One region of the Paenibacillus ottowii genome, then DNA from elsewhere that is predicted to be linked to it. Evidence: riboswitches for the same ligand, from Rfam matches in the RefSeq annotation. Region 1 holds a riboswitch; the other holds the start of a gene.
The links. Region 1 has a riboswitch for S-adenosylmethionine ahead of ACQQ6X_RS20160 (methionine ABC transporter ATP-binding protein). Riboswitches for the same ligand answer to the same signal wherever they lie in the genome.
Positions count from the first base shown of each region.

Region 2: another riboswitch for S-adenosylmethionine. It lies ahead of metA (homoserine O-acetyltransferase MetA); the one in region 1 lies ahead of ACQQ6X_RS20160 (methionine ABC transporter ATP-binding protein).

Region 1 covers NZ_CP191577.1:4,331,176-4,334,595, forward strand. Annotated here, with positions in the region: gene ACQQ6X_RS20155 (methionine ABC transporter permease) at 1-387, opposite strand, end outside; gene ACQQ6X_RS20160 (methionine ABC transporter ATP-binding protein) at 384-1,406, opposite strand; SAM riboswitch class I at 1,541-1,679, opposite strand; gene ACQQ6X_RS20165 (Cthe_2314 family HEPN domain-containing protein) at 1,807-2,526, opposite strand; gene ACQQ6X_RS20170 (UbiD family decarboxylase) at 2,581-3,420, opposite strand, start outside.
Region 2 covers NZ_CP191577.1:2,012,400-2,015,819, forward strand. Annotated here, with positions in the region: gene ACQQ6X_RS09580 (PLP-dependent transferase) at 1-839, opposite strand, end outside; gene metA (homoserine O-acetyltransferase MetA) at 964-1,881, opposite strand; SAM riboswitch class I at 1,999-2,124, opposite strand; gene corA (magnesium/cobalt transporter CorA) at 2,673-3,420, shown strand, end outside.

The sequences.
Region 1 (3,420 bases):
TTGTGCAGCCTCAATGACACCCTTGTCCACTTCACGCAGAGACGTTTCGACAAGACGTGCAAAGAATGGGGCAGCCCCGATAACCAATGGCGGGATGGTTCCCAGTACCCCGGTGGAGGTACCTACCAACGATCGTGTAAAAGGAATAAGTGCAACGATCAAAATGATAAATGGTACAGAACGCAAAATATTAACGATGAAGGATAATATAATGTATATCACCTTCATCAGAGTCAACGAGGAACGGCTTGCCAAAAACAACAATATACCGAGCGGCAATCCAATAACGAGGGTGAACAATGCAGATGCTCCGAGCATCTGAAGGGTTTCCAGCGTAGAATTCCCTAGCTCTTCCCAACTCACTTGTGAAAAATCAAGTTCGCTCATTGTCCGATCACCTCCACATCAAGTCCTTGCCCAGACACTTCGCGCAGCGTGTGCTCTATATCTGTAGGGTTTCCTTCAAAACGAACGATCAGCTGTCCATACGGTACGTTCTTAATCGTAGAGATGGTTCCCTGCAAGATTGCAAAATCAACCCCTGTACTTCGAGCCGTACGCGACAGAATCGCATCATAAGTTTTGCTACCCAAGAAGGAGATACGCACCACCTGCGCCGATTCCCCGCTACCTGCGGCTGCAATTGCTGCTTGCAACTCCTCGGGATGTTCTGCCTCCCGCTGGATAAAGTCCTTAGTCACCTGGTGCTGTGGCTTCAAAAATACTTCTGCCACCGGGCCCTGCTCCACGATATCCCCCTGATGAATGACGCCAACCCGATCACAAATACTTTGGATGACATGCATCTCATGGGTAATCAATACGATGGTCAAATTAAAGCGCTGATTAATATCCAGCAGCAATTTCAGGATAGAGCCTGTCGTCTGCGGATCAAGCGCAGACGTCGCTTCGTCACACAGCAACACATGAGGATCACTAGCCAGTGCCCGTGCAATTCCTACCCGCTGCTTCTGTCCACCTGAAAGCTGTGACGGATACTTTCCACTGTGTTCTTTTAGCCCCACCAGCTCCAGCAGCTCGTGAACTTTCTTGTCCACCTCCTGCTTAGGGGTGTTTACCAGACGCAATGGAAATGCAATGTTGTCATAGACCGTTGCTGATGACAACAAATTAAAATGTTGAAAAATCATTCCGATTTTTCGACGTTGCTTCTGTAACTGGGATTGACTTACAGTCACAAGGTTTACCCCATCTACCCATACTTCACCTGAAGTAGGACGCTCCAATAAATTAATACAGCGGATCAATGTACTTTTGCCCGCCCCGGAGTGACCAATCACCCCGAATATTTCTCCCCGCTTTATAGAAAGGTTCAACCCGGACAGCGCATCAACGCGTCGGTTACCTTTACCATAATGCTTGGTTAATTGCTTAAGTTCTATCAACGTGCTGCGACCTCCTTCACTTCTTCCTTACCCTTTTAACCAGTTGTCATCTCTCAGGATTGTATAAATTCGCTATTTATTTATACAAAAAAGCCCCTTTCACAGAATGAAAAGGGCCCCACCTTGCGAACCTTTTCTCATCTGCCAAAACCGCAATAACTCTAGCGGTTTTGTAGGAATTAGCACCATATGTTCCCTCCCGGTGCATTACACCGGGAAAGAACGGGTTGCCGGGCTTCATCGGGCCAGTCCCTCCACCTCTCTGGATAAGAAAAATATGTTAAACTCCAGCTTTAGCTGTCCGTTAGTTTATGTTAGAAATAATTCAAGCATTTTTCTGAAACTAGGTTTCAGTATAGTTAGTTTACATTGCTTTGTCAAAGGATATTTTCTGTCATAATTATGGGCGTACTGCCCGGTTCTCCCAATGTTTCGTAGTATAAGAAAAAACGTTGGACAGCGACCGGCACACCATTTCCAAACCCAACTGCAAATCTTCCAGATGGTGATCGAGGTCCTCCAGTTGGATTTTGCCATATAAAGCACGGTGTCGTTGCCAGAGATCATCCTGCATTTCCGTATTCATATAGTGTATCTCCGTATTTCGCCGCTTACGTAGCCGATTGATAGCATCGTTGTATGTGTCCTTGATGTCATTTAGATTATCGGTCAATGCAGGATGCATTTTGAGATACTTGAGCTGTCGCAACACAGTAAAATAAGAATAGTGCGCCTTATACTGCCCTGTTTTTAAATCATACAGGTCATTCATCCAGTTACCAAGCTTATCCAAAATGGAAAATACTCGCACAAACCCATCCTTATAAAAGAAAACATATAAAGCATAATCGGATTTTTCATCCTTGCTCATATCTTCGGCGTATCCGGCTTTTACTTTCATACGGAAGAAGGCGGCAGCATGATGGCTCTGCTCCAGTTCATCCAAAGACGACATCAGGCCACGTGTCAAAATTTCTGCCTTCCGAAAGTCATGCGTTGGATCACCACTGGTCTGAATTTGCCTTTCCAGCAAATGTAACATGTCTGACATGCTATTCATGGCATCCAGCAGGAGACCACTGTTTACACGTGGGGGCTCGCCCAACAGCTTGCGTATCATGCTCACGCCTCCTTCATATCTGTAAAATCCGGCTGTTCGATGCTTTAATAGGCGTCAAGCGAAATAACTCGTCCACCGTTGATCTACAAGTTTAACAATATCCTCACGCGGCAGTACCTCATCAGGGTAGCCCGGCTTCATGCGTGCATCCACTACAATCGGCAGCTTATAGTTCAGGTGATGCAGACGTACTTCGCTATCGGCGTACATATCTGTAGCCGGGTTGAAGCGTGTGAATACCGTCCACAGGAACGAGGCTTGGGAGCGCACGACTTCTTTGGCATCGTCCACGATAAAGACAAGCGGCCACTCTTGCTCACCAGCAGCTAACCGTTCCAACACACGTGCAGCGAGCTCAGGCTCCTGTTCAAAGGAGTCGCCCGAAACGACGAGACAACCTCCGCAATAGGGTTCGATGTCACGAATTCCCGGTAGATCGCCCCCCTCATAAGTGCGAGGCAATTCACGAACAGGCTCGCCTACTCCCATCAGAATTGCCTTACTGCCATGATTCAGCTTACGGCCCGTGTAATCGAGTGTATCGTGAGACGTATGGTTGAAAATAAACAAATCTCTTGCTGGATTAAACCGCTCCAGAATGGTTTCGAGCAGCAGGTTGAAGTCAGATAAATCGATCACCCGATCCGTCAACATCAGGAATTTAGTTAATGACAATTGGCCTTGTCCCAGAATCGTAAAGCCCGATACAAGCGCTTCACGGGAGTAGCTTTCACGTACGACTGCCGCTGCCAGTGCATGTACGCCTGTTTCTGCATATGCCCACAACGACTTGACGGAAGGCATCACAAGCGGATAGGCAGGCGACAACAGACGCTGCAAAAACTCGCCAAGATAGTAGTCTTCCTGCCGTGGCTTACCTACAATGGTTGCCGG
Region 2 (3,420 bases), 2.3 Mb from region 1:
GGGTAAAATACTTCTGCCACTGCCGGGTGCGTCAATAAATAGTTAGACAACACTGTTGCATTATGCTCATGTCGATCCATACGCAGTGCTAACGTCTTCATCCCCTTCATCAACTGATAGCAGTCGCTTGGCGAAAGCACGGCTCCTATGGAATTGTGCAGAAAGGAAATCTCAGCTGACAGTTCTTTTCCTTTGGAAACAATCAACCCTGCCAGCACATCGTTATGCCCACCCAAATATTTGGTTGCGCTATGTACCACAATATCCGCGCCCAGTTCCAATGGTCGCTGGAAATATGGTGTTAGCAGCGTATTATCTACAATTGTAAGCAACTCATGTTGCGATGCCCATGCAGCCACCGCCTGAATATCAGTAATCATCATTAACGGGTTTGTAGGCGTTTCTATGAATACAGCTTTGGTATTGGGTCGACATGACTGTTGGAGTGCTTCAAGATCGTTTGTATCCACATAGCTTGCGGTCACACCAAATTTAGATAAAATACGCTCCAGCAAACGGTAGGTCCCGCCGTAAAGATCCAGCGATACAATGAGGTGGTCTCCCTGTCCAAACAATGCAAATACAGTTTGCAGCGCTGCCATACCTGAACTGCAAGCAAAGCCTGCATCACCAGATTCGAGTGCAGCAGCAGCCTCTTCCAATACCTTTCGCGTGGGATTAATCGTCCGAATGTAATCAAACCCAGTGCTTTGACCCAGACGGGGATGGCGGAACGCTGTAGATTGGTAAATCGGGTAATTCACAGCCCCGGTTACTGGCTCCTCAATGGAACCGATTTGTGCCAATCTGCTTTCGATTTTCCACTGTTTCTCACTCATATGAATCCTCCTGTTCACTTCCATAGTAGGTGCTATAACATATGCTGCAAAAATGGATGTCTAAGACTATACTGCTGCACTACTGCAAGGTGGTACTGTGTAAGGGTAAACGACAAGCCCCTTTTTAAATCTGGGGTCCGATATCATAAGGTGTTTCTTGGTATACATAATAGTTAAGCCAATTTGAAAATAATAAATTGGCATGAGCCCGCCAGATCGAGGGCGGTATGCGTTCAGGATCGTCGTTAGGAAAATAATTTTTGGGGACGTCAACATCCAGTCCTTTGGCCACATCGCGGTCGTATTCCCATTTCAGTGAAAGCGGATCATATTCTGAATGCCCTGTTACAAAGATTTGTCTACCATCAAGCGTGGCTACCAGGTACACTCCAGCTTCCTCGGATTCGGATAAAACCTCTAATTCGGCGATATGGTCAATATCTTCCCGCCGAACTTCCGTATGCCGAGAGTGAGGAGCATAAAACAGTTCATCAAAGCCGCGTAGCAGTTTCACTTTAGGTTTAATAACGGTGTGTGGGAATACCCCAAAGCATTTGCTGTCGAGCCCGTATTTTGGAACATTGAAATGATGGTATAAGCCTGCCTGTGAGGCCCAACAGATATGCATGGTCGAAGTAACATTTGTTTTCGTCCACTCAAAGATTTGCCGGATTTCCTCCCAGTAGGTCACATCCTCAAACTCAAGTTGTTCTACAGGGGCTCCTGTAATAATCATGCCGTCAAAACGACTGTTCTTGATCTCATCAAACGTTTTATAGAACATATTCAAATATTCTTGCGATGTATTTTTAGATACATGAGACTTCATATGCACCAACGTGACATCCACTTGCAACGGCGTATTGCCGACCAGACGCAACAGTTGAGTTTCTGTTGTTTCCTTTGTAGGCATCAAATTCAAAATGGCGATGCGCAACGGACGAATATCCTGATGATAGGCCAGGCTTTCATCCATTACGAAAATATTTTCGCCCTCCAGTACTTCCTTAGCAGGCAGTGTGTCTGGAATTTTAATCGGCATGTAAACTCACTCCTTGATCGGTAAGTTGTGCGAAAATCGTCTGGTAGAGATGCCGGGCATATAATAAAAAGACCTTTCTCGGTTAGAGAAAGGTCATATTTGTATCCATATGCGCCTCTCTCATCTGTCAGGGCTGCGCTCTTTGTACAAAGCGCGAGTCCTGCAAGAATTAGCACCGTGCGATTAAAATCGCCGGTTGCCGGGTATCATCGGGCTAGTCCCTCCACCTGCTCTTGATAAGATTTCGCTATATTCATTTTGCGTTCACAAAGTTCTTGTTGTTCACTTTAATGCATCGGCTGGGCTTCGTCAAGATGGGTTTGTAAATTTGTATCCTGCATTCACCTTTTGTCTACCTTTTCCATAGGTTAAATCATATCCCCTTATCGCAGAAGCTCATATGATTGCTGTTCATTTAGCCCTTGATTTTGCGCTTGAAAGGCCGTAGGTCGAGCGTTATACTATACAAGTGCTAATAGGCAAAAATATGGTGCAGCAGTGTAGTTGAGAGTGTTTTCTGCGGTACTGTGGCAACCTAAAAAAGAACATTTGTGAGGTGAATCCGGAATGGAAGGCGACCCGAGTCCGAATAGGCGGCGATCCCTGAACAACAGCATAGGAATGACTTCAGCTTGCCGAAAGACGGGACGCCAGGCTCTGCATGCTCCAAAAGCCTCCTGCTTTTGATGTTATGCACGCTTACCCGAACCGGCTAACTGGCAACTGAGTCCATTCCTTATGCTTAAGGTAAACGTATTTCCGTTACGACGGAGCATAAGGAGTGACTATATATGAAAATCCGTTTGGTCAACAACGGGGTTTTTACCCCTGTCGAAGAAATTGAAATGGCGCTCACTGCACCGGCAGAAGGCTTTTATTGGATTGATGCCGATGTCGAGGATCTGGCAGTGCTTCAGCCCTTATTTTCCATGCATGATCTTGCAGTAGAAGACTGTTTGAGTGAAGAAGAACAGCGCCCAAAGATTGAAATTTATGAAAGCCATTATTTTATCGTTGTAAATAGCATTCGTTTTGATGATGAAGAAATATTTTTGCGTGCTTTAAATATTTTTCTCGGCCGCCATTTTATCATTACGGTGACCAAGCAGAAAATCAATGAGCTTCGTACCCTCAAGCCTTTGTTGTGGGAGCAGGAAGTCAGCCAGCCTGACCGTTTTATGTATCTGTTGATTGACTTGATCGTTGACAACTATTTTCTGGTTGGTGACCGGATTGAGGTTCGCATTGAAAAGCTGGAAGAAGACATTCTAATGCATACGAAAAAGTCGCATTTGAACGAAATCATCGGCTTGCGCAGTGAGATTCTGTGGCTAAAAAAAGTGCTCGGTCCGCAAAAGGAAGTCATTAACACCCTGAACAAACGGGATTTGCGACTGATCGACGATCAACTGCAAAAATATTTTAGCGACATTTATGAAAATGCTGTGAAAATTTCGGAGACTTTCGAAACTTACCGCGACTTGATGGGGAACCTTCGAGAAGCTTATCAATCAAGTATCGCCAACCGTGCAAATGAAA